DNA from 4 places in the Thauera sp. SWB20 genome. Region 3 is predicted to be linked to each of the others. Evidence: predicted binding sites of a transcription regulator. Region 3 holds the regulator's gene; each other region holds the start of a gene.
The links. The regulator sigma-54, encoded in region 3, starts transcription at its own class of promoters, with help from an activator protein. The targets are predictions, from matches to a motif close to TGGCACGCTTNCTGCTNA.

Region 1 (7,472 bases), on a different contig from region 3:
CCACCGGCACGGTGGGCGAGTTCGTCGCCGGGGTGCGCTACCGCGCCTGGCAGCCGCCGTCCTGCCTGCACCCGACCATCGGCGTGCACGCGCCGCTGGTGTTCGACCTGGTCGATGGCTGGATGCAGCGCTCGATGGGCGGCTGCGTGTATCACGTCGCGCATCCGGGCGGGCGCAACCACGAGAGCTACCCGGTGAACCCGTACGAGGCCGAAGGCCGCCGCCTGGCGCGCTTCACTACCACCGGTCACACGCCGGGTCGCGTCGCACCCGCGCCCGCCACGCGCAACGCCGATTTCCCCTTCACCCTCGACCTGCGCCGCCAGGGCTGACCCGCCATGCAGGTCCAGCCGCACCGCCCGCCCGCGCTGCTCGCCCGCTACGTCGCGCGGCCCGACCGCTACGACGAGCTCTGCCAACGCATCGGCAGCGTCGTGGTGCTGCGGCCGCACTGGCGGGACTTCTTCCACGGCCTCGCCGCCATGCCCGCCGACGAGCTGTCGGCGCGGCGGGCCGCGCTTGGCCGGCAGATCCACGAGAACGGCATCACCTACAACGTGTATGCCGATCCGCGCGGCTTCGCGCGCCCGTGGGAGCTCGACCTGCTGCCCTACATGCTGCCCGCGGCGGAGTGGGCGCAGATCGAGGCCGCGGTGATCCAGCGCGCCACCCTGTTCGACCGCATCCTCGCCGACCTCTACGGTGAGCAGACCCTGCTCGAGCAGGGTCTGGTGCCGCCCGCGCTCATCTATGGCCATAGCGGCTTTCTGCGCCCGCTCGTGGGCGCGCGGCCGGCGGGCGGGCGCTTCCTGCACCTGTACGCGGTGGACCTGGCGCGTTCGCCCGACGGGCGCTGGTGGGTGGTGGCCGACCGCACCCAGGCGCCCTCGGGTGCGGGCTACGCGCTGGAGAACCGCAGCGTGGTCGCGCGCGTGCTGCCCGAGCTCTACCGCGCCGCCGGCGTCGAGCCGCTGGTCCCCTTCTTCGAGGGCTTCCGCGACGGCCTCGTCGAGCTCGCGCCGGCCGACGGCGCGGCGGCCGGGGAAGATCCCCTGATCGTGGTGCTCACGCCCGGGCCCTACAACGAGACCTACTTCGAGCACGCCTTCCTCGCCCGCGAGATGGGTTTCCCGCTCGTCGAGGGCCAGGACCTCACCGTGCGCGACGACAAGGTCTGGTTGCGCACGCTCGAGGGCCTGCGCCGGGTGCATGTGATCCTGCGCCGGGTGGACGACCTGTGGTGCGATCCGCTCGAACTGCGCGAAGACTCCGCGCTCGGCGTCGCCGGCCTGGTGGCGGCGGTGCGTGCCGGCATGGTGACGGTGGCCAACGCGCTCGGCAGCGGCATCCTCGAGACCGGGGCGTTGCTCGGCTACCTGCCGCGGCTGTGCGAGCACCTGCTCGGCAGCAAGCTGCGCATGCCCTCGGTGGCGACCTGGTGGTGCGGCGAGCCGGCGGCCTGCGAATACGCGCTGAAGCACCTGCGCGAGCTGGTGATCAAGCCGGCCTACCCCACCCTGGGTGCGCGGCCGGTGTTCTGCGGCGACCTGCCGGTGGCAGAGCTCGACGCGCTGGCGGCACGGATCGCGCTGCGGCCCTTCGACTTCGTCGCGCAGGAGATGGTCAACCTCTCGCAGGCCCCGGTGCTGGCGGACGAGGCGGGCGGCGCCGGGAACAAGGCGCCCGCGCGCGACGCGCGCGCGCTGGTCGCGCGCAACATCGGGCTGCGCGTGTTCGCGGCGGCGGGGGCGGAGGGGTTTCGCGTGCTGCCGGGCGGGCTCGTCCGGGTGGCCTCGGAGGCCGACATGCGCATCGTGTCGATGCAGCACGGCGGCGGCAGCAAGGACGCCTGGGTGCTCGGCTCGCCGGCGCGGCCGCGTCCGGTGCCGCGCATCGTGCCCGGCCAGCTCGCGCCCTTTGCCGGGGGGGCGCGCGTGCTCGGCCTGTCGAGCCGGGTGGCGGAGAACTTCTTCTGGCTCGGACGCTACAGCGAGCGCGCCGACGCTGCCGCCCGCCTCGGCCGCGAGACGCTGGCGCGCCTGGGCGAGGCCGGCGAGGCCTCGTGGCTGGGCGAGGATGGCAAGGTGACCGCGGCCCTGCAGGCGCTGTGCCGGCAGCGCGGCCTGCTCGCCACCGTGGCGGGGGAGGCCGACGCGGCACCCACACCCCCCGCGCCGCTCGCTCAGGCGCTCTTCGATCCCGCCCAGCCCGGCAGCGTGGTGGCCAACCTGCGCCAGGTGCTGCGCGTCGCAGCCCTGGTGCGCGACCGCCTGTCGCCGGACAGCTGGCGCATCTACAACCGCCTGTCGGAGTTTGCCGCGGCGCCGGCTCAGGCCCCGCGCCTCGGCGAGGCGCTGCAGCGCCTGGACGAGTCGTTGCTGTCGCTGGTGACGCTGTCGGGTTTCGTCATCGAGAGCATGCCGCGCGACGCCGGCTGGCGCTTCCTGTCGATCGGGCGGCGCATCGAGCGCCTGCAGTTTCTCGCCGCCGCGCTGTCGGCGCTGCTGCTCGAGCCCTCGCAAGGCGGGCTCAAGGTGCTGCTCGCGATCACCGACGCCGAGCTGCGCTACCGCAGCCGCCACGCGCGCGGCCTGGCCCCGCAGCCGGTGGCCGAGCTGGTCATGCTCGACGGCGACAACCCGCGCGCGCTGCGCTACCAGCTCGATTCGCTCGCCGAGCACGTCGCCCTGCTGCCCGACGGCGCCGCGCTCGCCGCGCCGCTGCGCGAACGCCTGGCCGCGCTCGACGCGCTCGCGCTGTGCGACTGTTTCGTGCACGAGCTGGCCGGCGCGCGTAGCCGCGCGGCCGCACAGGCGCGCCACTGCGAGCCCCTGCGGCAGGTGCTGGACGACATCTGGCGCGGCGGCAACGAGCTCGCCGATGCGCTGGCGCGGCGCTACTTCACCCACCTCGACGCCCGCAGCCGGGCGACCGTGTCGCTGTAGGGCGGCGGCGATGGCGCTCTACGAGATCCTCCACGACACCACCTACCGCTACGACAGTGCGGTGGCGCTGTCGCAGCAGGTGGCTCACCTGCGCCCGCGCGAATGCGCCGGCCAGCGCACCCTCGCGCACCACCTGGAGATCGCGCCGGCGCCGGCCCGGCGTAGCGAGCGCAGCGACTTCTTCGGCAACCCGGTGACCGCGTTCGCGCTGCACGCGCCGCACACGGAACTCGTCGTGCGCGCACGCAGCCGCATCCGCGTCGACCCGCCGGCCTGGCCCGAGCCGGCGGCGAGTCCGCCCTGGGAGACCGCGCGCGACCACCTGCGCGACGGCCTCTCCGGCCACGCGCCGCTGCGCGCCGACGCGCGCGACGCCGGGCAGTACCGCTTCGCTTCGCCCTTCGTGGCGCTGGGCGACGAGGCGGCGCAGTACGCCGACTATGCGCTGGCGAGCTTCACCCCGGGGCGGCCGGTGCTCGACGCCTTGCTCGCGCTGTCGGCGCGCATCCACGCCGATTTTCGCTTCGATCCCGCGGCGACCAGCGTCGCCACCCCGGTGGCGGAGGTCTTCGCGGCGCGCCGTGGGGTGTGCCAGGACTTCTCCCACCTGATGATCGCCTGTCTGCGCGCGCTCGGCCTGGCTGCGCGCTACGTCTCCGGCTACCTGCTCACCGAGCCGCCGCCGGGCCAGCCGCGCCTGATCGGCGCCGACGCCTCGCACGCCTGGGTGGCGCTGTGGTGCCCGGGCGCGGGCTGGATCGACATCGATCCGACCAACGACCTGCAGCCTGGCAGCGGTCACATCACGCTGGCCTGGGGGCGGGACTACGGCGACGTGTGTCCGCTGCGCGGCGTCATTCTCGGCGGGGGCGGGCACGGCGTCGAGGTCGCGGTGACGGTGATGCCGGTGGAGGAGGGCCCGCCCCCACGGCGGGGCGGGCGCCCGGCGCGTGCCGCCGACGCACCAGATTGATGCGTCGGCGGCCACCATGGTGCGCACCAGCGCGGTGCCCGCGGACGTCGACGTGCCCGACCCCGTTGTCGGCGCGGCTTTGCGCGTTTCATGGGCTTGGCACGCTTTCTGCTGTAGGCCCTGCGAGGGAGTCGATAAACCATCCGCGCAGAGCACGCCATGAACGCCGCCAAGCCTTTCGATGAGATGCACGCCGCCGACGGCACGATCCGGACGCACTACCAGCCCTACAGCGAGTGGCTCGGGCACACCCCGCGCGAGCTGATCGCGCGCAAGCGCAAGGAGGCCGACCTGGCCTTCCACCGCGTCGGCATCACCTTCAACGTCTATGGCGCCGACGGCGGCAAGGAGCGCCTGATCCCCTTCGACCTGCTGCCGCGCATCATCCCCGGCGACGAGTGGCGCACGCTGGAGGCCGGCCTGCGCCAGCGCGTGCGCGCGCTCAACGCCTTCCTCGCCGACATCTACCACGGCCAGGAGATCCTGCGCGCCGGACGCATCCCCGCCGACCAGGTGCTGGACAACGCCCAGTTCCGCCCCGAGATGAAGGGTGTGCACGTGCCCGGCGGGCTGTACGCGATGATCGCCGGCATCGACCTGGTGCGTGCCGCGGGTGCCGACGGCAAGGGCGACTACTACGTGCTGGAGGACAACCTGCGCGTGCCCTCGGGGGTGAGCTACCTGCTGGAGAACCGCAAGATGATGATGCGGCTCTTCCCCGACCTGTTCTCGCGCTACGACGTGCAGCCGGTCGAGCACTACCCCGACCTGCTGCTCGAGACCCTGCGCGCGGTGGCGCCGGCCGGCGTACTCGACCCCACCGCGGTGCTGCTCACCCCGGGCGCCTTCAACAGCGCCTACTTCGAGCACAGCTTCCTCGCCCAGCAGATGGGCATCGAGCTCGTCGAGGGCCAGGACCTCTTCGTCGAGGACGACACCGTGTTCATGCGCACCACCCAGGGGCCGCGGCGGGTGGATGTGATCTACCGCCGCCTCGACGACGACTTCCTCGACCCCGAGGTCTTCCGCGCCGACTCGATGCTCGGTGTGCCGGGCCTGATGTCGGCCTACCGCGCCGGCCGGGTGACGCTGGCCAACGCGGTCGGCACGGGGGTGGCGGACGACAAGTCGATCTACCCCTACGTGCCCGAGATGGTGCGCTTCTACCTCGGCGAGGAGCCGATCCTCAACAACGTCCCGACCTGGATGCTGCGCGAACCCGACGACCTCGCCTACACGCTCGCCCACCTGCCCGAGCTGGTGGTCAAGGAGGTCCATGGCGCCGGCGGCTACGGCATGCTGGTGGGGCCGGCGGCCACCAAGGCCGAGATCGAGGAGTTCCGCCAGCGCATCCTCGCCGCGCCGGAGAAGTACATCGCCCAGCCGACCTTGTCCTTGTCCACCTGCCCGACCTTCGTCGACGCCGGCATCGCGCCGCGCCACATCGACCTGCGTCCCTTCGTGCTCTCGGGCGGACGCGAGATCCGCATGGTGCCGGGCGGCCTCACCCGCGTCGCGCTCAAGGCTGGCTCGCTGGTGGTCAACTCCTCGCAGGGCGGGGGCACCAAGGACACCTGGGTGGTGGGCTGAGCCGCCTGCCGCCGCGCAATTGCCAAGGAGAACCCCCATGCTGAGCCGAACCGCAGACCACCTGTACTGGATGGCGCGCTACACCGAGCGCGCCGAGAACACCGTGCGCATGCTCGACGTGTCCTACCGCATGTCGCTGCTGCCCGGGGCCAACGGCGGCGACACCGAGAGCTGGTCCGCTATCCTCGACATCAGCGAACTGTCGGAGGCCTTCGCCCGCACCGGCAGGCCGCTCTCCGCCTGCGACGTGATCGAGTTCGTCGTGCTCGACCGCGACAACCCCTCGAGCGTGTGGAACTGCCTGCGCGCCGCGCGCGAGAATGCGCACGCGGTGCGCGGCACGCTGACCGCCGAGATGTGGGAGACCACCAACGCGACCTGGCTCGAGATCCGCGAGATGACGCCGCAGAAGCTGCGCGCCACCGACCTCGGCGAGTTCTTCGAGTGGGTGAAGTTCCGCTCCCACCTGCTGCGCGGGGTGACCTTCGGCACCATGCTGCACGACGAGGCCTTCAAGTTCGTGCGCCTGGGCACCTTCCTCGAGCGCGCCGACAACACCGCGCGCCTGCTCGACGTGAAGTACCACAGCCTGCTGCCCAAGGCCGAGGGACTCACCAGCTCGACCGACTTCTACCAGTGGGGGGCGCTGCTGCGCTCGGTGTCGGCCTTCGAGACCTACCGCCACGTGTATCGCGACGTGATCACACCCTACAAGGTGGCCGAGCTGCTGATCCTCAACGCCGACATGCCGCGCTCCCTGCACGCCTGCCTGGACGAGATCAACGGCATCCTCGGCGAGATCGCCAGCATCCACTCGGCCGAGGCCGCACGCCAGGCCGGCGAGCTGCACGCGACGCTGCACTACGGGCGCATGGACGACATCTTCGATGCCGGCCTGCATCCCTGGCTGGAGCGCTTCCTGGTGCGCATCAACCGCCTCGGCGACAGCATCGGCGAGAACTTTCTGGTTCCGGTCGCGGCATGACCGGTACGCGGCGTCTTCCGGCCCGGACCCGGGGCCGGGCCAATGAACCGACGGGATCGAACCCATGACCTACTGCGTCGCCATGTGCCTCGACGAGGGGCTGGTCTGCCTGTCCGACTCGCGCACCAACGCGGGCGTGGACCACATCAACACCTTCCGCAAGATGACCGTGTTCGAGCGTGCCGGCGACCGCGTGCTGGTGCTGATGAGCGCCGGCAACCTCGCCATCACCCAGGCGGTGATCAGCCTGCTGCGCGAGCACGCCGCGGTGCAGGACCGCGACAGCCTGTGGAACGCGCCGACCCTGTTCGAGTGCGCCCGCCTGGTCGGCGAGACCATCCGCGGCGTGCATCGCCAGGACGCCGAGGCGCTCAAGCAGTTCGGCGTGGAGTTCAACGCCAGCTTCATCCTCGCCGGGCAGATCGGCGACGAGTCGCCGCGCCTGTTCAACATCTACTCGGCCGGCAACTTCATCGAGGCCTCGATCGACACGCCGTACTTCCAGATCGGCGAGTCGAAATACGGCAAGCCGATCATCGACCGCATCGTCACCAGCAAGACCTCGCTCGACGAGGCCGCCAAGTGCGCGCTGATCTCGATGGACTCGACCATCCGCTCCAACCTGTCGGTGGGCTTGCCGCTCGACCTGCTGATCTACCGCCGCGACGAACTGCGCGTCGCCCGCCACGTCAGCGTGGATTGGGACAACCCTTATTTCGACATGATCCACAAGGAGTGGGGCGCCAGCCTGCGCCAGGTCTTCAACGCGCTGCCCGACCCCGACTGGTCGCGCTGGCCGGGGGAGGATCAGCTGCCGCCGTGCATCGGGGTGGTGTCGTCCTGATCGAAGCAGGCCTGCCAACGGCGCAGCCCTTCTGCCCTGGAATCTCAAGGCGGATGCATGAGGGGCTTTCACCACGTCGAGGGTGATCGGCCCGAGGGGGTGCGCGAGGCGATCTTCAGCCTGGCTGTAAGACCA
Region 2 (7,472 bases), on a different contig from region 3:
CTGGGTCTCCTTGTTGCGCGCCATCTTGGCCGAGCCGCCGGCGGAGTCGCCCTCGACCAGGAAGAGCTCGTTGTCGGCGAGGTCCTCGGACTCGCAGTCCGACAGCTTGCCGGGCAGCACCGCCACGCCCGAGGTCTTCTTCTTCTCGACCTTCTGCGCGCTCTTCTGGCGCGCAAGCGCCTGCTTGATGGAAAGCTCGGCGATCGCGCGGCCGGCCTCGACGTGGTTGTTGAGCCAGATCTCGAAGGGGTCGCGCAGCTGGCTGGAGACGAGCTTGACCGCCTCGCGCGAGTTGAGCTTTTCCTTCACCTGGCCCTGGAACTGCGGGTCGAGCAGGCGCGCCGAGAGCACGAAGCTCATGCGCCCGCACACGTCCTCCTGCTGCAGCTTCACGCCGCGCGGCAGCAGGGTGTGGTGGTCGATGAAGGACTTCATCGCCTCGAACACGCCGGCGCGCAGGCCGGATTCGTGGGTGCCGCCGTTCACGGTCGGGATCAGGTTGACGTAGGACTCGCTCGGCACCGGGGATTCGAACCATGCCAGCGCCCACGCCGCGCCTTCACCGGCGGCGAAGGTCGGATCGTCCTTGGCGGCGTATTTCTCGGCGGTGAAGATCGGCGCCACCGGCTCGACATCGCCCGCGAGCTCTTTCAGATAACCGGCGAGGCCGTCGGGGTAGGACCACGTCTTGGTCAGCGCCGGGCCGTTCGCCTGCTCGATGTCGAGCCGCACCGCGACCCCCGACAGCAGCACCGCTTTCGAGCGCAGCAGGCGCTCGAGCTCGTTCATCGGCACGCGCGGAGATTCGAAGTACTTGCCGTCCGGCCACACCCGCACCCGGGTGCCGGTCTGGCGTCCGCAGTCGCCCTCGACGCGCACCGGGCCGATCGTCTCGCCGCCGTCGGAGAAGTCGATGCGGTGGATCTTGCCCTCGCGCCTGACCTCGACCTCGATCCGGGTCGACAGCGCGTTGGTCACCGACACGCCGACGCCGTGCAGGCCGCCCGAGAAGGCATAGGCCGAGTTGCCCTCGCGCTTGTCGAACTTGCCGCCGGCGTGCAGCCGGGTGTAGGCCAGCACCACCACCGGGACGCCTTCCTCGGGGTGCAGTCCGACCGGGATGCCGCGGCCATCGTCGGCCACGGTGACCGAGCCGTCGACATGGAGCGTGACGTGGATCTTTTTCGCGAAGCCGCCGAGCGCCTCGTCGGCGGCGTTGTCGATCACCTCCTGGATGATGTGCGCCGGGCTGTCGGTGCGGGTGTACATGCCGGGGCGTTCGCGCACCGGCTCGAGCCCTTTCAGGACGCGGAAGGAGGATTCGTCGTACTGCTTTGGAGTGCCTTGCGTGCCGGCCATGCTGACTGCCCGTTCGAACTTGCGAAGGGCGCAAGGATAGCAGAGCGAAGGGCTGTATGTATGTTCAGGCGCTGCCGAGCATGCGCCCGCCGCCAATGGCGCGGGTATGGCCTTCGGCGTCGTAGAGCGGCGGCTGGTCGGCGGCCGAGAGCAGCAGGCTGAGCGCGGCCTGATTGTGCGCCATGCGCTCGGTGATGAGCTTGCCGTTGAGGGCGTTGCGCTCGCGCGTCGTGCGGGCCAAGCCGAGGACCTCGTCCCAGCGCGCCAGCACGCGCGGCAAGCCGGCGAGCCAGTCGCGAATCACGGTGTCGGAGACCGCCTGGCCGAAGCGGCCGAGCAGCAGGCTACGGTCGTCGGAGAGCCGTTGCAGGCGGCGGTAGCGTTCGTTCTTGTCCTGGCAGAGCACCACCAGTGCATCGACCTCCCCGGCGATCAGCAGCGCCTCCTCGCGCGCGAGCAGCTCGACGAACTCTCCGAGCTGGATCGCTTCCGCTTCGATCAGCAGCGCGAGGCGCTGGCGGTCGGCGGAGGAGGGCGGGACGGCAGGACGGTTCATGCGCGGTGAAGCGTTCAGCGCTGGCCTGCGAGCATCTCGCGCACGCTGTCGATCAGCCCGTCGGCGATGCGTCCGGCGTCGATCCTGAATTCGCCGTTGGCGATCGCCTGCTTGATCTCCTCGACGCGCTGCGCGTCGACGACCGGGGTCTGGGCGATGCTCGCCTCGGCCTTGGCGAGGCTGGACGACAGCGAGGAGAGCTGGACCTTTTCGCTGCCGGCGGAGACCGTGGCGCCGGGGCTCGCGGGGCTGCGTGGGCGGGCCTCCGCTGCGGTGGAGGGGGCAATCGCCTTGCCCGAGCTTTCGATTTTCATGGCGCAGTTCCCATACAGAGTGACTCTGACGTTCTCTTCGGCGCGATGGCGTGGAACTTGAGCGATTAAAGCATGAAATCTTTCACGCTCGGCCATCCGCTCGCGGCCGTCTCCGTTCGGCACGCAGCCGCCTCAGAACTCCAGCGCCACTGCGCCGCCCGCCTGTGCGGTCCCGGTGACGACCTGGCCGTCGGCCAGGCGCACCCTCACCTTCTCACCCGGGGCGGCGTTGTTCATCGCACGGCCTTCGCTCGCCACCCGGAAGCCCGCGCCCACGCCGAGCACGCTCACGGTCTGGCCCTGGCGCACCGCGTGGGGTACGCGCAGCATGTCGCCGCGCAAGGGGCTGCCGGCGGCGACCGCGATGCGGGTGTGGTGGCCGCTGGCCTGGGTGGGGTCGGTGAGGAGATTGTCGGGGAGCGCGGTGAGGTCGCCCCTGCGCTGCCCGAGGTCGGCGGGGCCGAGCACCTGGCCGGCGCGCAGCGGGCGGGCGGCGATCAGGTAGTCGGCGACCACGGCGACGCGCGCCTGCAGGTAGGCGGTCCACGTCACCGGTGAGTCGCAGCGCACACCGACGCTGAAGCGTCCCCACGCGCGCGTGCCCGCGGGCAGGAAGGGTTCGAGCGCGGCGCAGGCGGGCAACTGGCTGTTGGGATCGAGCGGCGCGAGCTCGATCGACACCTCGCCGGGCAGGCCGGCGACCTGGCGCTGCAGGAACTGGCGCACGCGGGCCTCGACCGCCCCCTCGGCGTGCTGGGCGATCGCGGCGGGGGAGGGAAGCAGCACGAGGGCCGCGCACAGCGCAGCGGCCGGGCCGCGCAGTCGCCTTGCGGCGAGCCTGCGGTGGAGGGGAGTCGTCATGGCGGGATTGCACCATGACCCCCGCCGGCCTGGCAACCGGCAGCGCCCGCCGGCAATCCTTGCCGGCGGATGGCGGCGAAATTGGCCGGGCTTTGCCCCCCTTATCGGCGCCAGGGTCTTGCCGGCCCGCGCCTACCATCGCTGGCATGGAAACTGCGTCCGGAACGTCCGGGCGCACCGTCCCGGGAGCACAGCGATGAAGACCCTTTTCGACCGGCAGATCCAGTTCCACCAGACCGCGCTGAACCTGCAGGCGCACCGCCAGCAGCTGATCGCCTCGAACATCGCCAACGCCGACACGCCGCACTACAAGGCGCGCGACGTGGATTTCCGCGCCGCGCTGCAGGGCGCGCTCAATGCCTCGCGGGAGGGTGTGCAGATGGCGACCACGCAGGCGGGCCACATCGGCAGCGCACCCGCGCCTGCGCTCGAAAGCCTGACCGGCTACCGCAGCGAGCTGCAGTCCGCGGTGGACGGCAACACGGTGAACATGGACGTCGAGCGCGCCGCCTTCGCCGAGAACGCCTTGCACTACGAGGCCAGCGTGACCTTCATCAACGGCATGCTGCGCTCGATGAACACCGCGATCACCGGCCAGTAAGGAGAGCCGCCATGAGCATGCTGAACGTCTTCCAGATCGCCGGCTCGGCGCTCAATGCGCAGTCGCTTCGCCTCAATGCCACCGCCTCCAACCTTGCCAACGCCGACAGCGTCACCTCCGAGGACGGCCAGCCCTACCGCGCCAAGCAGGTGGTGTTCGCCGCGCGCCCGGTCGCCGGCCCGGCGGCGGTCGGCGTGCAGGTGACCCAGGTGGTCGAGAGCGCCGCGCCCCTGCGGCTGGTCTACGAGCCCAACAACCCTGCCGCCAACCCCGACGGCTACGTCGAAATGCCCAACGTCAACGTGGTCGAGGAAATGGTGAACATGATCTCCGCCTCGCGTTCCTACCAGAACAACGCCGAGGTGATGAGCACGGCACGAACCTTGCTTCAGCGTACCTTGCAGATCGGCCAGTAAGCACCCCGCAGGCGCCGTGACGCGGAAAACGCCGACAGCAGGAGAGAGGAATGAGCAGCGTAACGAACAACCAGGACATCGCGGCGAGCGTGCTCGCCAAGATCAACACGCGCGAGGAGTCGAAGGCTTCGGCCTCCGGCGACATGAACTCGCGCTTCCTCACCCTGCTCACCACCCAGCTGAAGAATCAGGATCCGCTCAACCCGATGGAGAATGCGGAGGTCACCTCGCAGCTCGCACAGATGAGCACGGTCGACGGCATCGAGCGCCTGAACAAGATGTTCCAGAGCTTCGTCGATGGCCAGAGCGCCTACGACTCGATGCAGGCTGCCGCGCTCGTCGGGCGCGGCGTGCTGGTGGAGGGGAAGAAGCTGACCCTCACCGAGGCCGGCGCGGTAGGCGGTTTCGAGCTCGATGCCGCGGCCGACAGCGTGGTGCTGTCGATCAAGGACGCCGCCGGCCTCGAGATCAAGAAGATCGAGCTCGCTGACGTCAAGGCGGGCAGCCAGAACTTCATCTGGGACGGTACCGCCAGCGACGGTTCGCGTGCCGTCGACGGCGCCTACACGGTCGAGCTGAGCGCGCTCGCCGAGGGCAAGAAGGTCACGGGTCGGACGCTCGAGTTCGGCCCGGTCACCAGCGTGATCCGCGGCGCCTCGGGTACCGACTTCCAGGTCGGCTCGCTCGGCATCTTCAAGTACGACGACATCAAGCAGATTCTCTGATCCGGAGCCTCGATCATGTCTTTCCAGCAAGGTTTGAGCGGCCTGAGCGTTTCCTCCAAGGCCCTGGACATCATCTCCAACAACGTCGCCAACACCAACACGATCGGCTTCAAGACCGGCTCCGCGATCTTCTCGGACGTCTTTGCGGCCTCGCTGACCGGCTCGATCTCGGGCAAGCAGGTGGGTGTGGGCGCCACGCTCGGTGCGGTGCGGCAGACCTTCACCCAGGGCAACCTCACCACCACCAACAACCCGCTCGACCTGGCGATCAACGGCGACGGCTTCTTCGTGGTCAGCCGCGAAAACGGCCCGGACGTGTATACCCGCAACGGCCAGTTCGAGCTCGACAAGGAGGGTTTCATCCGCACCCCCACCGGCGAAAGGCTCAAGGGCTTCCAGAGTCCGGTCACCCCGGGCGCCCTGCCCACGCCGATCGGCGGCCTCAAGGACGTCCAGGTGCCGATCGTCGGTTCCCAGCCCATGCCGACCAGCCGGGTGGAGATCGGCGGAAACCTCGATGCGAACGACCTGAGCGCAGCCCAGCGCTACCCACAGCTGTTCGGCTCGACCTTCACGTTTCCGCTCCCTGCGGGCGAGAACTGGCAGGACGCGCGCACCTACAATTTCTCGACCTCGATCAAGGCGTACGACAGCCTCGGGAAGTCGCACGAGCTCACCTACTACTTCGCCAAGGTGACCCCGACCCCGAACGATCCGGTCAACACGAACGAGAACACCTGGAAGGTCTTCACCAGCGTGGACGGCGGCTATCCCTTGGGGGTCGGGACCGATGGCTCGATCGAGGACCCGAGCGTGATCTGGAGCCTGACCTTCAACGAGAAGGGTACGGTGAACACGCCCATCGTCGGGCCGACGGCTGCGAATCCGCTGGCGATCCCGGCTTCCTACACGCCGGGTGCGGACCGCATCCGTTTCCACGTCGATTTCAGCGACATGCGCCAGATCGGTGGCTCCTACCTGATCACCGAGCTCACCCAGGACGGCTACACCGGCGGCGAGCTCGCCGGAGTCAGCGTGGGGCGGGACGGCATCGTGACCGGTCGCTACACCAATGGCGAGACGCGCGAACTCGCCCAGCTCGCGCTGCAGACCTTCCGCAATCCGAACGCGCTGCTGTCGATCGGCAACAACTTCTGGGAAGCGACCACCGAATCCGGCCTCACTGCGCCGTCCAAGGCCGGCGAAGGGGTCGCGGGCGTGGTCTCGGCGGGCATGATCGAGGACGCCAACGTGGAGCTCACCAACGAGCTGGTGCAGATGATCGTGCAGCAGCGCAACTACCAGGCCAACGCGCAATCCATCAAGGCGCAGGACCAGGTCCTGCAGACCCTGGTGAACCTGCGCTGATCCTGAAACCTGCCTGACACGAGAGGCCAGCGATGGACCGCCTGATCTACACCGCGATGACCGGCGCCAAGGGCACCATGGACCAGCAGGCGGCGGTCGCGCACAACCTCGCCAACGTCGACGCCACGGGTTTCCGCGCAGAGTTGCACAAGCTGCGCGCGGTCGAGGTGCAGACCGAGGCGCTGCGCACGCGCGCCTTCACGGTCGACGCCAGCGTCGCCAACGACTTCACCGAGGGGCCGCTGCAGTTCACCGGCCGGCCCTTCGACGTCGCGCTCGCCGGCAAAGGCTGGCTGGCGGTGCAGATGCCGGACGGCAGCGAGGCCTACACCCGCAACGGCAGCCTCGCGGTGAGCGCCAACGGCGTCCTGCAGACGCGCGACGGCAGGCCGGTGCTGGGCGACGGCGGGCCGGTCACGATCCCGCCCGACAACGAGATCACCATCGGTGTCGACGGTTCAGTCTCGGCCTTGCAGCCCGATCAGCCGGGTGTGGTCAACGTGGTCGCGCAGCTCAAGCTGGTGAATCCGCCCGAGGCGCAGCTGGTGCGTGGCGACGACGGCCTCTTCCGCCTGCAGGGCGGGGCGCCCGCGCCGGTCGATCCCAATGTGCGCGTCGCCGGGGGCTATCTCGAGGGCAGCAACGTCAACGTGGTCGACCAGATGGTGCAGATGATTTCGCTTGCCCGTCAGTTCGAGATGCAGACCCGCATGCTGTCGACCGCCGAGCAGAACGACCGCTCGGCCGCGCGGGTCATCGGCGGCCAGGGCTGATCGAGGCGCGCTCCCCGCCGAGCCGGGCTGCGCGGGCCGGGTAGCGTGGGGCGCCCGGCCTTTTTTGCGCACCCGGCCGCTTCGATTAGCACGGTTTTTGCGTTGCTTATCGCAGGATGGTCGGTGACGGCACCGGCCTAGACTGATCCCATCGAAAAAGCGGCAGCACGGCGGCAATTTCAGCTGGGTATTCCAACCCCGCACGGCAAATCCTGCCGCCCCGGCAACGCAAGGCAAAGGAACCCATCATGATCCGCTCCCTGTGGACCGCCCGTACCGGGCTGGATGCCCAGCAAACCTCGCTGGACGTGATCTCCAACAACCTGGCCAACGTCTCCACGAACGGCTTCAAGCGTCAGCGTGCGATCTTCGAGGACCTGCTCTACCAGACCATCCGCCAGCCTGGCGCACAGTCGACCCAGCAGACGCAGATCTCCAGCGGCCTGCAGATCGGTACCGGCGTCAAGCCGGTGGCGACCGAGCGCATCTTCACCCAGGG
Region 3 (7,472 bases):
ACGACTTGTGGATCTCGGGCCAGCCCGGCCGCGCCGCGCTCGGGCTCGCGGCGCTGCGCGGCGAAACCGGCCTGGACGCCATCCACCACGCCGAATTCGTCAACGCCCTGCAACGGCCGCAGCCGCGCGTAGCGCTCGGGCTCGCGCTGCGCAGCCTGGCGAGCGCGATGCTGGACGTCTCCGACGGCCTGCTCGGCGATCTGCGACACCTCCTCGAATGCTCGGGCACGGGTGCCATCGTCGAGGTCGGGGCGCTGCCGCTCGCCGCGCTCGCCGCCAGCGGCGCCGATCCCGCGCTGTGCCGGCGCTGCCTGCTCGCGGGCGGAGACGACTACGAGCTGCTGTTCGCGGCCGCGCCCCGACACCGTGCCGAGATCGATGCCTTGTCGGCCCGACTCGACCTCCCCCTGCATCGCATCGGCGAATTCACCCCCGCACGCGAGCGCCTGCTGCTGCGCGAGGCCGACGGCGGCCTGGCGACCCCGGCCGCATGCGGCTACGATCACTTCGCCTGAGGCCCGATCCGGCCCACCTCTCGAAACGACCATGCGCCCCACCGCCCGCCTGCTGATGAGCCACCCCGCCCACTTCATCTCGCTGGGCTTCGGCGCCGGGCTGTCGCCGTGGGCGCCGGGCACGGTCGGCACCCTGCTCGGGTGGGCGATCTACCCACTGATCCGCACCCCGGTGTCGGAGTTCGTCTTCCTCGCACTGCTCGCCAGCTTCTTCCTCGCCGGCGTGCTCGCCGCCGAGCGCACCGGGCAAGCGCTGGGGGTGCCAGACCACGGCGGCATCGTCTGGGACGAGATGGTGGCGATCTGGCTGGTGCTGCTGTTCACCCCCGCCGGGCTGCTGTGGCAGGCGATCGCGGTCGCACTGTTCCGCTTCTTCGACATCGTCAAACCGCCTCCGGTGCGCTGGGCCGACCGCAGCTTCAAGGGCGGCTTCGGGGTCATGTTCGACGACCTCGTCGCCGCCGGCTACACCCTGCTGGCGCTCGCGGTGCTGGTCCACCTGCTGGGGAGCTGAGACCATGACCGATCACGAACTCGACGCCCTCGCGCGCAGGGTGGGCGAAGCCCTCGCCAACCGCAGGCTGTGGCTGGCCACCGCGGAGTCCTGCACCGGCGGCTGGATCGCCGAGGCCGTCACCGCGATCGCCGGCAGCTCGGGCTGGTTCGACCGCGGCTTCGTGACCTACTCGAACGACGCCAAGGCTGACATGCTCGGCGTGCGCGCCGCGACGCTGGAGACGCACGGCGCGGTCAGCGAAGCCACCGTGAGCGAAATGGCCGCGGGCGCGCTCGACCGCAGCCGCGCCGACCTCGCGGTGGCCGTGTCCGGGGTCGCGGGACCGGGTGGAGGCAGCCCCGCCAAGCCGGTCGGCACGGTCTGCCTCGCTTGGGCACGGCGCGACGGCCCCACCGGGGTCGTCACCGTCCATCTCGACGGCGACCGCGCCGCGGTGCGCCGGCAGACGGTGATCCTCGCCCTGCAAGGCGTACTCGAACGCTGCGTCTGAGGGGCGCAGGGCGCACGGGGCCGGGAAATCCGAACCGCCACCCTCGCCACTTCGCCGGACGCAGCCCCGCGCCGGAAATCCGCATGACATGTTTGCTGTAATTGCATACAGGCTCTACACTTACGGCATCAGGCCTGCACCCCGCATGTCTGCAATCTTTGTGCCATAATCAGGCAATCAAACAGGACGCACTTCCATGGACGAAAACAAGGCCAAAGCCCTCTCCGCGGCGCTGTCGCAGATCGAAAAGCAGTTCGGCAAGGGTTCGATCATGCGCATGGGCGACGGCAGCATCGAGCGCGACATCCAGACCGTCTCCACCGGCTCGCTCGGACTCGACATCGCGCTCGGGCTCGGCGGTCTGCCGCGCGGTCGGGTGGTCGAGATCTACGGCCCCGAATCCTCCGGCAAGACCACGCTCACCCTGCAGGTCATCGCCGAGATGCAGAAGCTCGGCGGCACCGCGGCCTTCATCGACGCCGAGCACGCGCTCGACGTCGGCTACGCGGAAAAACTCGGCGTCGACATCGAGGATCTGCTGATCTCGCAGCCCGACACCGGCGAACAGGCGCTCGAGATCGCCGACATGCTGGTGCGCTCGGGCGGCGTGGACATCGTGGTCATCGACTCGGTCGCCGCGCTCACCCCCAAGGCCGAGATCGAGGGCGAGATGGGCGACCAGCTCCCCGGCCTGCAGGCCCGCCTGATGTCGCAGGCACTGCGCAAGCTCACCGCCAACATCAAGCGCACCAATACCCTGGTGATCTTCATCAACCAGATCCGCATGAAGATCGGCGTGATGTTCGGCAGCCCGGAGACCACCACCGGCGGCAACGCGCTCAAGTTCTACGCCTCGGTGCGCATGGACATCCGCCGCACCGGCACGATCAAGAAGGGTGACGAGGTGGTCGGCTCCGAGACCCGCGTCAAGGTGGTCAAGAACAAGGTCTCGCCACCGTTCAAGGAAGCCCACTTCGACATCCTTTACGGCGAGGGCATCTCGCGCGAAGGCGAGATCATCGACCTCGGCGTCGAGCACAAGATCGTCGACAAGTCGGGCGCCTGGTACGCCTACAAGGGCGACAAGATCGGCCAGGGCAAGGACAACTCGCGCGAGTTCCTGCGCGCCAACCCGGTGCTGGCCCGCGAGATCGAGAACAAGGTGCGGGTCGCGGTCGGCCTGCCCGAGCTGCCGCCCGCCGCCGCGTCCGCCCCGGCGCCGGCCGAGGCCTGACCCCGTCGGCACCGACATGGGCGAGCCGAGCCTGCGCGAACGTGCGCTCCGCCATCTCGCCCGGCGCGACCACTCGCGCGCCGAACTTGCGCGCAAGCTCGCACCCCATGGCGAGCCGGCCGAGATCGAAGCGGTGCTCGAGCGCATGCGCGAGCTCGGCCTGCAGTCCGACGAGCGCTACGCCGAGGCCTTCGTGCGCGGCAAGGCGGCGCGCTTCGGCACCGCACGATTGCGCAACGAGCTCGTGCGGCGAGGCATCGACCGTGACCGGATCGACGAGGCGCTCGCCGACGAGTGCGTAGAATCCGAGATCGAGCGGGCGCGCGCGGTGCTGCACGGCCGCTTCGCCACCCCACCCGCCGACGCACGCGAATGGGCGCGCCAGGCGCGCTTCCTGCAAACCCGGGGCTTCGCCCCCGAGCTGATCCGCAAGCTGCTGAAAGAGCCCTACGATGAGTCTGCTTAAGGTCGCCGGCCTGCAAAAGCGCTACAAGGCGCGCACCGTGGTGCATGACGTCGGCTTCGAGGTCGGCTCGGGCGAGGTCGTCGGCCTGCTCGGTCCCAACGGCGCCGGCAAGACCACCTGCTTCTACATGATTGTGGGTCTAGTGCGCGCCGACGGCGGCCAGATCGCCCTCGACGGCACCGACCTCACCCACCTGCCGATCCACGCCCGCGCGCGCTTGGGCCTGTCCTACCTGCCGCAGGAGATGAGCGTGTTCCGCAAGCTCAGCGTGGCCGAGAATATCCGCGCCGTGCTCGAACTCCAGGGGCTTGAACGCCGCCAGATCGAGGAGCGGCTCGAGGAACTGCTGATGGAACTGGGCATCCATCACCTGCGCGACAACACCGCGATCTCGCTCTCGGGCGGGGAGCGCCGGCGCTGCGAGATCGCCCGCGCGCTCGCCACCGACCCGCGCCTGATCCTGCTCGACGAGCCCTTCGCCGGGGTCGATCCGATCGCGGTCATCGACATCCAGAAGATCATCCGCTTCCTCAAGGAGCGCGGCATCGGCGTGCTGATCACCGACCACAACGTGCGCGAGACCTTGGGCATCTGCGACCGCGCCTACATCATCAGCGAAGGTCGCGTGCTGGCGAGCGGAGAACCTACCGAGATCATCGAGAACGAGCGCGTGCGCCAGGTCTACCTCGGCGAGCACTTCCGCCTGTGAGCCCGCCCTCCTGCCGACCGCGATGAAACCCAGCCTCCAGCTCAAGCTCTCCCAGCACCTCACGCTGACGCCCCAGCTGCAGCAGTCGATCAAGCTGCTGCAGCTGTCTACGATCGAGCTGAACCAGGAGATCGAGCGCGTGCTGCTCGAGAATCCCATGCTCGAGCGCGAGGATGGCGACGGCGGCGTCGACTACGCCCCCGCGCCGCCGCCGGGCAACGCGCCCGAGCGCGAAGCCGCGCCGGAACCCGCCGCCGAACCGGCGGGCGAGTCGATCACGCACGAGGGCGGCGAAGGCAGCAGCGAGGACGAGGGCATCGACTGGTCCAACGTGGGTCAGGGCGCGTCCAGCCGCAGCGAGGACGACGAGGACGGCGACTACCAGGACATCCAGGCCGCCGGCGTGTCGCTGCGCGAACACCTCGACCAGCAGGTCGCCCTCTCGCCCCTGTCCGACCGCGACCGCGCGCTGGTGCGCTTCCTGATCGAGGCACTCGACGACGACGGCTACCTGCACCAGCCGCTGGAAGATCTCCTCGAGCTGTTGCCGCAGGACGCCGAGGTCGATCTCGACGAGCTCGCCATCGCCCTGCGCCACGTGCAGAGCCTCGAGCCGGCCGGGATCGGCGCGCGCAGCCCGCAGGAATGTCTGGCCCTGCAGCTCCAGGCCTTGCCCGAGTGCCCGATACGCCCTCTCGCTCTCGAGATCGTGACCAGCCACCTCGAACTGCTCGCGGAGCGCAACTTCGCCCGTATCCGCAAGCTCACCGGCTGTGACGACGAGGGTCTGCGCGAAGCGCAGGCCCTGATCTGCAGCCTCGACCCCCACCCCGGCTCGCGCTACTCCACCGCCGAGACGCGCTACGTGCTGCCCGACGTCGTCGTGCGCAAGCTGCGCGGCCAATGGACCGTGAGCCTGAACCAGGAAGCGATGCCCCGCCTGCGCATCAACCGCCTGTACGCCAGTCTGCTCCAGCAGAACCGCGCACAGGGCGGCGGCCTCGGCGGGCAGCTGCAGGAGGCGCGCTGGCTGATCAAGAACGTCCAGCAGCGCTTCGACACCATCCTGCGCGTGTCCCAGGCCATCGTTGACCAGCAACGGCAGTTCTTCGATCATGGGGACGTGGCGATGCGGCCACTCACCCTAAGGGAGATCGCAGACCAGCTCGAGCTGCACGAATCCACCGTCTCGCGCGTCACCACGCAGAAGTACATGGCGACGCCGCGCGGAGTCTTCGAGCTCAAGTATTTTTTCGGCAGTCATGTCGCGACCGACACCGGCGGTGCGGCTTCCTCCACGGCGATTCGTGCGCTGATTCGCCAGCTGGTGGACGCGGAGGACAGCAAGAAGCCGCTGTCCGACGCCAAGATCGCCGAAATTCTCGGCCAACAGGGAATCGTCGTGGCGAGGCGCACGATCGCCAAGTACCGCGAGTCCCTCAACATCCCGCCGGTCAGCCTGCGCAAATCCCTCTGACAACAACAGGAGTCATCCATGAATCTGAACATCACCGGGCGCCACGTCGAAGTCACCCCCGCCATCCGCGAATACGTGACCTCCAAGCTCGATCGCGTCATCCGCCATTTCGACAACGTCACCAGCGTCACCGTCATCCTGTCGGTCGAAAAGCTCAAGCAGAAAGCCGAGGTGACGCTGCACGTGCGCGGCAAGGACCTCTTCGTCGAAGCGGACGACGCCGACCTCTACGCGGCGATCGACGCGATGACCGACAAGCTCGACCGTCAGGTTCAGAAGTACAAGCAGAAGCAGTCCGACCATAACCACGAGTCGCTCAAGCACCAGGTCCCCGAGGCCTGAGGACCGGCTTGAAGCTCCCCGTCCGGGGTGTGGTTATAATGCGCGCGTTTTCACGAAGCGCGGCCGCACACGCCCCGGACCGGATTCCCGCCCCCCTGGCGGCAGCTGACGGAAGAGTGCGCGAGCCCACCTGCGAATGAGCCTGATATCCCAACTCCTGCCGCTTTCCAACGTGGTGATCGATCTCGACGCGAGCAGCAAGAAGCGCGTCTTCGAACAGGCCGGCCTGCTGTTCGAGAACAACCAGGGCATCGCCCGCAGCACCGTGTTCGACAGCCTGTTCACCCGCGAACGCCTCGGCTCGACCGGACTGGGCCAGGGCATCGCCATCCCGCACGGCCGCATCAAGGGGCTCAAGGACGCCGCCGGCGCTTTTCTGCGCCTGGCCACCCCGGTGCAGTTCGATGCTCCCGACGGCCGTCCGGTGGACATGCTGTTCGTGCTGCTCGTGCCCGAACAGGCCAACGAAACCCATCTGCAGCTGCTGTCCGAGCTCGCGCAGATGTTCAGCGACCGCGAGTTCCGCGAGACCCTGCACGGCGCGACGGATGCCGCACAGATCCACCGCCTGTTCGTGAATTGGGGTGCCGATGCGGCAAACCAGCCTGACCCGGCTGTATGAGGCGCACCGCGAAAGCCTGAGCCTCGTCCACGTCAGCGGACCGATCGGTGCCCGTCTGTCGGTCGCCGAAGAGCGCATCTGGCCGGCCGACCTCGTCGGCCACCTCAACCTGATCCACCCCACCCGGCTACAGGTGCTCGGCGCCGCAGAGCTCGCGTGGGCGCAACGCCAGGCGAACGAGAAGGTCGCCCACCACCTCAACGAGATCCTCTCGGCGCACCCCCCCGCGATCATCGTCGCCGACGGCTGCGAGATCCCCAACATCCTCCACGGCATCTGCGAGGCGCACGACGTCGCGCTGTTCACCGCGCGCCACCCCTCGGCGAGCGTGATCGACCAGCTCCGCCTCTACCTGTCGCGCGAGCTCGCCGAGAAGGTCTCGCTGCACGGCGTGTTCATGGACGTGCTCGGGCTCGGCGTGATGATCACCGGCGATTCCGGCGCGGGCAAATCCGAGCTCGGCCTCGAGCTGATCTCGCGCGGCCACGGCCTCGTCGCCGACGACGTGGTCGAGCTGTCGCGCATCGCGCCCACGGTGCTCGAGGGCCGCTGCCCCGAGATGCTGCAGGATTTCATCGAAGTGCGCGGCCTCGGCCTGATCAACATCCGCACCATCTTCGGCGAGACCGCGTGCCGGCGGAAGATGCGCCTGCGCCTGATCTGCCACCTCGACCGCCGCCAACCCGGTCCCGACGACCCCTGCCGGCTGCCGCTGCAGCAGGAGACGCAGGACATCCTCGGCGTGAAGGTCGCCCGCGTCGTGCTGCCGGTGGCCGCGGGACGCAACCTCGCGGTGCTGCTCGAGGCCGCAGTGCGCTCGACCATCCTCAAGCTGCGCGGCATCGACTCCACCCAGGAATTCATCGACCGCCAGGCGCGCGCGCTGCACGCCGAAGAGGCCTACCGCGCCGACTGAGCCACCCGCACTTGCGGCACGGCGCCGCCGGCTGTTACGCTCGATCGCTTTGCAGCAGCCTACTGGCCGGCCATGAGCTCCACTCCCGATTACCTGGAACGCATCCTCAACGCGCAGGTGTACGACGTCGCCGTCGAGACACCGCTCGACCTCGCCACCAACCTGTCGGCGCGCACGCACAACC
Region 4 (7,472 bases), on a different contig from region 3:
GCCGACGACCGTCACGCCGAAGTGCTCGGGCACCGCCGATTCCGCGAGCGAGCGCTCGTGCGTGACGCTCGGCGCCTGAATCTTCGCGATCGCAAAGCCGTCGTCGAATTCAATGTAGTCCATCATGCGGCCGCTGATGAGATGCGCGACGCGCTCGCCCATGTCGGCCTCCGGGTAGACCACGTGATGTGCGCCGATGCGCTCGGCGATCTTGCCGTGCTCGGGCGTCATGGCCTTGACCCAGATGTCCGGGATCTCGAGTTCGGTCAGCGCCATCACCGTCATCAGGCTCGCGGCCAGGTCGCCGCCGATCCCCACGATGGCGTGCGCGAAGTCGCCCACGCCCAGCTGGCGCATGGTCATCGCACTGGTCGAGTCCGCCTGCACCGCATGGGTGAGCAGATCCGCCCATTCGTGCACCGGCTCCGCATCGCGGTCGATGCCCATCACGTCGTGCCCGAGCTGCATCAGCGAATTGGCGACGGCTCCCCCGAAGCGCCCGAGGCCGATCACGACCACACTGTCGCCTTTCGAGAAGGCGAACTGCTCTGTAAATAACCTAGCCAACAACGGGATGCTCCTCTGGATAGCGGAAGGGCATGCGGTGCTCGCCGAGCGCGAGCGACGCCGCCAATGTGATGGTGCCGACCCGGCCGATGTACATCAGCAGGATCAGCATCAGCTGGGCGGAATCCGGCAGGTCTGCAGTGATGCCGGTGGACAGGCCGACCGTCGCGAAGGCCGAGATCACCTCGAAGATGACCCGGTCGGTGGCGATCTCGGTGGTGTGCAGGATGAACACCGTGCCCAGCACGACGACCGCACTGCTGAGGACCAGCACGGTGATGGCCTGGCGCTGGGCCGAATGGCTGATGCGCCGGCCGAAGGCCTCGGTGTCCATCCGGCCGCGGATCTCGGCGATGACCAGCATCACCAGGATCATCGCCGTGCCCACCTTCACGCCACCGGCCGTGCCGGCACTGCCGCCGCCGATGAACATCAGGAAGTAGTGCAGGCCGAGACTCTCGTGCGTCAGCCCACCGATATCGATCGAGTTGAATCCGGCCGTGCGTGCCGACACCGACGCGAAGATCGCCGACAACAGCTTGTCCCCTGCCGGCATCGATCCGAGGGTGCGCGGGTTCGCCCACTCGAAGGCAAGCAGCAGGATCGCGCCGCCAGCCAGCAGCACGGCCGTTCCCACGAGTGTCAGCTTGGTGTGCACGGACCAATGCTGGGGGTCCCTGAGCTTGTTGCGGAGGTCTTGCAGCACCGGAAAGCCGAGACCGCCGATCACGATCGCAAGCATGACGGGTGCGAGGAAGTAGCTGTCGGACGCGTAGCGGATCAAGCCATCGGCGTGGATCGAAAAGCCGGCGTTTTTGAAGGCCGAGACGGAATGGAACAGGCCGCTCCAGGCAGCCTCGGCCAAAGGCAGGTCGTAACCGAGATGCAAACGCAGAGCCAGCGCCAGTGCGGTCATCACCTCGACGATCACGGTCACGAACAGCACGAGCTTGGCGACGCTGCTGACGTCGCCGATCCCGAGTGTGTGGGTTTCCGCCTGCGCCGTGAGTCGTGTGCGCAGGCGAAAGGAGCGATTGACCAGCAGCCCGAGCAGCGTGGCGGCGGTCATCATCCCGAAGCCGCCGATCTGGAACAGCGCCATGATCACCCACTGCCCGAACGACGACCAGTAGGTGCCGGTGTCCACCGTCACCAGGCCGGTCACGCACACGGCCGACACCGCGGTGAACAGGGCTGCGATCCATGGCGCGCCGACCGCATCCGCGCGGGAGCATGAGCAGCGCGGTCCCGATCAGGATCGTGATCAGGAAGGCCAACGGAACGATGTGCGCCGGGTGCTGGACCTCTCGAACCTTCAAGTCAAGACTTCCTTCGCGTCATGCTGCTGCGCCGCAACTGGCGCTTGTCGGCTGCGGATCATACGCCCGCTTGACCGGACATGTCGGCTCTCGACACCTGCGGTTCTTCGACGAGCCGGCGATCCTGCGGCGTACGGGACGGCAGGCGGTCCGCGCTGCGACGGCTTGGCCGGCACGCGCGATGACGAGCTCCTCGCCACGCCCCGCCACGGTGCGCGCTGCCTGACGAACGCACCCCTCTGGTGCGTCTTCTGCGCACCATCATGGCGTGACGCATTGGATTCCGCCCGATTCATCGCACTGGAACGGTGCTTGCTAAGGATGCCCGTCACTTTCGGAGGCATCATGCAACCCGTTCAAACGAGCAACGACGTGCTGTTCATCCTGCTGGGCGCCATCATGGTGCTCGCCATGCACGCCGGCTTCGCCTTTCTGGAGGTGGGGACGGTACGGCGGAAGAACCAGGTCAACGCGCTGGTCAAGATCCTGTCCGACTTCGCGGTGTCGACGCTGGCCTATTTCTTCATCGGCTACGGCATCGCCTACGGCGTGCATTTCTTCTCCGGCGCCGGCGCGCTGGTGGAGCACCACGGCTTCGAGCTCACGCGCTTCTTCTTCCTGCTCACCTTCGCGGCGGCGATCCCCGCCATCATCTCGGGCGGCATCGCCGAGCGCGCGCGCTTCCAGCCGCAGCTGGCGGCGACCTTCCTGCTCGTCGGCTTCGTCTATCCCTTCTTCGAGGGCATCGCGTGGAACCAGGCCTTCGGCATCCAGGCCTGGCTGAAGGCGAGCTTCGGGGCGGAGTTCCACGACTTCGCCGGCTCGGTGGTGGTGCATGCGATGGGCGGCTGGATCGCGCTGCCGGCGGTGCTGCTGCTGGGCGCGCGGCGCGGGCGCTATGCGCGCAACGGGCAGATCTCGGCGCATCCGCCCTCGTCGATCCCCTTCCTCGCGCTCGGCGCGTGGATCCTGATCGTGGGCTGGTTCGGCTTCAACGTGATGTCGGCGCAGCGCCTGGAGAACATCTCCGGGCTGGTGGCGATCAACTCGCTGATGGCGATGGTCGGCGGCACGGTGGCGGCGCTCGCGGCCGGGCGCAACGACCCGGGCTTCGTGCACAACGGGCCGCTCGCCGGGCTGGTGGCGGTGTGCGCGGGTTCGGACGTGATGCACCCGCTCGGTGCGCTGGTGGTCGGCGCGGTGGCGGGGGGGCTGTTCGTGGTGATGTTCACGCTGACGCAGAACCGCTGGAAGATCGACGACGTGCTCGGGGTGTGGCCGCTGCACGGCCTGTGCGGCGCCTGGGGCGGGCTGGCGGCGGGCATCTTCGGCAGCCAGGCGCTGGGCGGGCTGGGCGGGGTGGCGTTCGCCTCGCAGGCGATCATGACCGCGCTCGGGATCGCCGTCGCGCTCGCCGGCGGGGTGCTCGTCTATGGCGGGCTCAAGCTCGCGGTGGGCCTGCGCCTGGACCACGAGGAAGAGTTCAACGGCGCCGACCTGTCGATCCACCGCATCACCGCGACGGCCGAGCGCGAGTCGAACTGGTAACTGGCAGGCGGTCGTTCGCCGACCCCGCGTTCAGTCCCGATGCGCCGGCCAGGCCGGCAGGCGCACGTCGAAGACGAGCGCGAGCAGGCGGGAGCCGGTAGCGGCGGCGATGCCGGCCAGGGTGGCGATCGGCAGCGGCAGGCCGATCGCGTCGAGCGCGAGGAAGACGCCGCAGCCGAACAGCGCGCACATGGCGTAGGGGCGGTGGTCGCTATAGACCTTGGGCACCTCGTTGCACAGCACGTCGCGCGACACGCCGCCGAACACCGCGGTGATCGCCCCCATCATCATCGACACCAGCACCGGCATGCCGGCGGCGTCGGCGAGAGTGGCGCCGGAGATGGCGAAGAGGCCGAGGCCGAGCGCGTCGGCGAGCTCCATCAGGCGGCCGCCGACCTTGTGGCGCAGGGTCTGCAGCCATAGCGGCGTCGTCGCCACCATGGCCAGCACCAGCCAGAGGTATTCCTGGTTCTCGATCCAGAACAGCGGGCGGCGGTCGAGCAGGATGTCGCGCAGGGTGCCGCCGCCGAAGGCGCTGACGAAGGCGACCGAGAACACGCCGACGATGTCCATGCGCTTGCGGGTGGCCTCGATGAGGCCGGACATCGCGAAGGCCAGGGTGCCGCCGACTTCGATTGCGACCAGGAATGGGTGGAGGTTCATTGGGGTGCGAGGCGTGAAGAGTGAGGCGTGAGGCGGAAGGAGTGAGGCGTCAGGGGCAGGGCGGTCGGGGTTGCTGCGACAGCCAGTCGGCGGCGGCGGTTCCGGCGGCGAGGCCGGTGGCGAAGCAGGCGGTGAGCAGGTAGCCACCGGTAGGCGCTTCCCAGTCGAGCATCTCGCCGGCGACGAAGACGCCGGGGCGGGCGCGCAGCATCAGCTGCGCATCCAGCGCCTCGAAGCGCACGCCGCCGGCGCTGCTGATGGCCTCGTCGAGCGGGCGCGTGGCGACGAGGCGCAGCGGCATGGCCTTGATGGCCGCGGCGAGGCGGGCGGGATCGTCGAACTCGGCCTTCGCCAGGCATTCGCGCAGCAGGCCGGCCTTGACGCCCTTGATGCCGGCCTGGCTGTGCAGGTGGCTGGAAAACGAGCGGCTGCCGCGCGGGCGGGCAAGCTCGGCGGCGAGGCGCTCGAGGCTGCGGCCGGGGGCGAGGTCGAGCTCGAGCACGGCCTCGCCGCGCGCGAGCAGGGTGTCGCGCAGCGGCGCGGAGAGCGCATAGACCAGGCCGCCTTCGATACCGGTGGCGGAGATCAGGCATTCGCCGGCGCGCGCATGGACGCGGCCGGCGGGGTCGGTGCAGCGTGCGGCGACGGACTTGAGCGGCTGGCCGCGGAAGTGATCGAGGAAGTGCGCGCTCCAGCCCGTGCCGGCGGGGCCGACGACGTCGAAACCGCAGTTGGCCGGGAGCAGGTCGGCGATCTCGACCCCGGCGGCGCGTAGCGGTGCCACCCAGGCGCCATCGGAACCGAGCTTCGCCCAGCTGCCGCCGCCGAGCGCGAGCACGAGCGCGTCGGCCTCGACCGTCTGCTCGCCGTCCGGGGTGGCGAAGCGCAGGTGCTGCAGGCCCGCGCGGAGCGCGCCATCCTGCGCGGGATCCTCCGCCCAGCCCAGCCAGCGGTGACGCACCGCGAAGCGCACGCCGGTCGCGCGCAGGCGGGCGAGCCAGGCGCGCAGCAGCGGCGCGGCCTTCATCTCCTGCGGGAAGACGCGGCCGGAGCTGCCGACGAAGGTCTCGACACCCAGGCCGTGCGCCCATTCGCGCAGCGCCTGCGGCGGAAAGACCTCGATGCGCGGCGCGAGCGTGTCGCGGCGGGCGCCGTAGCGGCCGAGGAAGTCCGCCAGGGGCTCGGCGTGGGTGAGGTTGAGCCCGCCGCGCCCGGCGAGCAGGAACTTGCGCCCGACCGAGGGCATGGCGTCGTACACCGTGACCGTGCAGCCGCGCTCGGCGAGCGCGCCCGCCGCCATCAGGCCGGCGGGGCCGCCACCGACGACCGCGACGCGTGCGCGCTCCACGGGTGCCTAGGCCGGAACGAAGCGGCGGCCGAAACCTTCCGGCACCGTCGCCTTGCGGCGTTGGCCGTAATCGAAGAAGACGATGCCGGTCTTGCCGCGCGCGACCTCGCGTCCGCTGGCCGCCTCCGCCATGCGCCACACCAGGTCGCAGCCGTGCTCATGGAAGTCGGCCGCGCCCATCTCCACCCGCATGGTCTCGCCGTGGAAGGCCTCGGAGCGGTATTGCAGCGCGGCGTCGGCGACGATGATGCCGAGGCCCTCGATGTCGAGCTCGGAATAGCCCATGGACTTGAGGAAGCGCACGCGCGCCTCGGAGACGATGCCGAGCAGTTGGGCGTTGTCGAGGTGGTTGCCGTAGTTGATGTGCGACACCAGCAGCGGGATGTCGGTGGAGAAGGTGAAGCGCTCGGGCAGCTCGATCCGGATGCGGGCCATGGTGGATGTTTGCGGAGGCGGAAACGGAAGAGGCCCGAGCGTAACGGCCCGGGCCTCGGCGGGGCAAGCGCAAAGCCGCCTGCCGGTGATGCGTGATCAGGCCTGCGGCGGGATGCGCAGCACCTGGCCAGGATAGATCTTGTCCGGGTGGCTCAGCATCGGCTTGTTGGCCTCGAAGATCGCCGGGTACTGGTTGGCGTTGCCGTAGTACTTCTTGGCGATCGCCGACAGCGTGTCGCCGCGCGCCACGGTGTGGAACTGCGCCTCGGGTTCGGCACGCGCCACCGACAGGCGGTTCTCGACCTCGGCCACGCCAGCGACGTTGCCGGCGGCGAGCAGGATCTTCTCGCGCGTGGCCTGGTCGGGCGCGGTGCCACTGACGACGACCAGGCTCTTCGCGGCGTCGAAGCTCACGCCCAAGTCCGCCGGCGCGAGCTTGAGCGCGACGATGTAGTTATGGATCGCCTGCGCCGCCCTGGCATTGGCCGCGGCCGGATCGGCGGCCGCCGCGTTGGCCTCGCCCGTCCCGAACAGCTTCTCGCCGGCTTCCTTGATGAATGCGAACAGCCCCATGAACACCTCCCTGTCGTTGGTTTGGCTACACGTGCACGGTCAGGATAACCCCTGGGTCATTCCCGGTCCATGCACGGCGCCTGAACGCAGGGTCGGATGACATTCATCGTTACGCACAAGAACGGTGCATGAATGCGTCAAACGTCATAGTCGGCGCAGGTTTGACGAAGATCATGCACCAAAGAGGGGAGTTGATGCACAATATTGGCCTGCACTGCGCGATGGCCTCGGGTAAAACCGAGGCCATCGCGTGTGCGCGTGCGCAAGAAAAACCTGTCTTCAATCAATCCATGGGTCCAACATCATGAAATATCAGTCCCTCGAGGAGTTCCTGGCCTACGTCGAACAGCGCAACCCCGGCCAGCCCGAGTTTCTGCAGGCCGTGACCGAGGTCATGGAGAGCCTGTGGCCCTTCATCTCGGCCAACAAGCGCTATGCGGAGCACTCCCTCCTCGACCGGCTGATCGAGCCCGAGCGCGCGATCTCGTTCCGCGTCTCTTGGGTGGACGACCGTGGCGAGGTGCAGGTCAACCGCGGCTACCGCATCCAGCACAGCTCCGCGATCGGCCCCTACAAGGGCGGCCTGCGCTTCCACCCCTCGGTGAACCTGTCGATCCTGAAGTTCCTCGCCTTCGAGCAGACCTTCAAGAACGCGCTCACCACGCTGCCGATGGGCGGCGGCAAGGGCGGCTCCGACTTCGATCCCAAGGGCCGCAGCCCGGGTGAGGTCATGCGCTTCTGCCAGGCCTTCATGACCGAGCTGTACCGTCACGTCGGTCCCGACACCGACGTGCCCGCCGGCGACATCGGCGTGGGCGGCCGCGAGGTCGGCTTCATGGCCGGCATGATGAAGAAGCTGTCGAACAACTCGGCCTGCGTGTTCACCGGCAAGGGCCTGTCCTTCGGCGGCTCGCTGATCCGTCCCGAGTCGACCGGCTACGGCACGGTCTACTTCGCCAACGCCATGCTCGAGCGCGCCGGCCGCGACATCAAGGGCATGCGCGTCTCGGTGTCGGGCT

Region 1: a site for sigma-54 is predicted at 4,016-4,033, ahead of PO78_RS14695 (circularly permuted type 2 ATP-grasp protein). Genes of this name have one in related genera too.
Region 2: a site for sigma-54 is predicted at 3,233-3,250, ahead of flgB (flagellar basal body rod protein FlgB). Genes of this name have one in related genera too.
Region 4: a site for sigma-54 is predicted at 2,188-2,205, ahead of PO78_RS00925 (ammonium transporter). Genes of this name have one in related genera too.

Annotation. Positions count from the first base shown of each region.
Region 1 covers NZ_JTDM01000020.1:146,509-153,980, forward strand. Annotated here, with positions in the region: gene PO78_RS14680 (transglutaminase family protein) at 1-332, shown strand, start outside; gene PO78_RS14685 (circularly permuted type 2 ATP-grasp protein) at 339-2,945, shown strand; gene PO78_RS14690 (transglutaminase family protein) at 2,956-3,918, shown strand; gene PO78_RS14695 (circularly permuted type 2 ATP-grasp protein) at 4,078-5,508, shown strand; gene PO78_RS14700 (alpha-E domain-containing protein) at 5,546-6,493, shown strand; gene PO78_RS14705 (proteasome-type protease) at 6,558-7,337, shown strand.
Region 2 covers NZ_JTDM01000021.1:637,294-644,765, reverse strand. Annotated here, with positions in the region: gene PO78_RS20250 (DNA topoisomerase IV subunit B) at 1-1,359, opposite strand, end outside; gene PO78_RS20245 (flagella synthesis protein FlgN) at 1,424-1,915, opposite strand; gene flgM (flagellar biosynthesis anti-sigma factor FlgM) at 1,930-2,229, opposite strand; gene flgA (flagellar basal body P-ring formation chaperone FlgA) at 2,362-3,090, opposite strand; gene flgB (flagellar basal body rod protein FlgB) at 3,287-3,691, shown strand; gene flgC (flagellar basal body rod protein FlgC) at 3,703-4,107, shown strand; gene PO78_RS20220 (flagellar hook assembly protein FlgD) at 4,158-4,832, shown strand; gene flgE (flagellar hook protein FlgE) at 4,848-6,200, shown strand; gene flgF (flagellar basal-body rod protein FlgF) at 6,233-6,973, shown strand; gene flgG (flagellar basal-body rod protein FlgG) at 7,222-7,472, shown strand, end outside.
Region 3 covers NZ_JTDM01000019.1:102,797-110,268, reverse strand. Annotated here, with positions in the region: gene thiL (thiamine-phosphate kinase) at 1-515, shown strand, start outside; gene PO78_RS12345 (phosphatidylglycerophosphatase A family protein) at 547-1,029, shown strand; gene pncC (nicotinamide-nucleotide amidase) at 1,034-1,522, shown strand; gene recA (recombinase RecA) at 1,719-2,756, shown strand; gene recX (recombination regulator RecX) at 2,773-3,222, shown strand; gene lptB (LPS export ABC transporter ATP-binding protein) at 3,209-3,931, shown strand; gene PO78_RS12320 (RNA polymerase factor sigma-54) at 3,954-5,408, shown strand; gene hpf (ribosome hibernation-promoting factor, HPF/YfiA family) at 5,427-5,750, shown strand; gene ptsN (PTS IIA-like nitrogen regulatory protein PtsN) at 5,887-6,372, shown strand; gene hprK (HPr(Ser) kinase/phosphatase) at 6,341-7,288, shown strand; gene ilvA (threonine ammonia-lyase, biosynthetic) at 7,361-7,472, shown strand, end outside.
Region 4 covers NZ_JTDM01000007.1:7,839-15,310, reverse strand. Annotated here, with positions in the region: gene PO78_RS00935 (potassium channel family protein) at 1-519, opposite strand, end outside; gene PO78_RS00930 (TrkH family potassium uptake protein) at 560-1,732, opposite strand; gene PO78_RS00925 (ammonium transporter) at 2,232-3,434, shown strand; gene PO78_RS00920 (trimeric intracellular cation channel family protein) at 3,465-4,097, opposite strand; gene PO78_RS00915 (TIGR03862 family flavoprotein) at 4,147-5,445, opposite strand; gene PO78_RS00910 (acyl-CoA thioesterase) at 5,452-5,880, opposite strand; gene lysM (peptidoglycan-binding protein LysM) at 5,977-6,453, opposite strand; gene PO78_RS22705 (hypothetical protein) at 6,582-6,761, shown strand; gene gdhA (NADP-specific glutamate dehydrogenase) at 6,758-7,472, shown strand, end outside.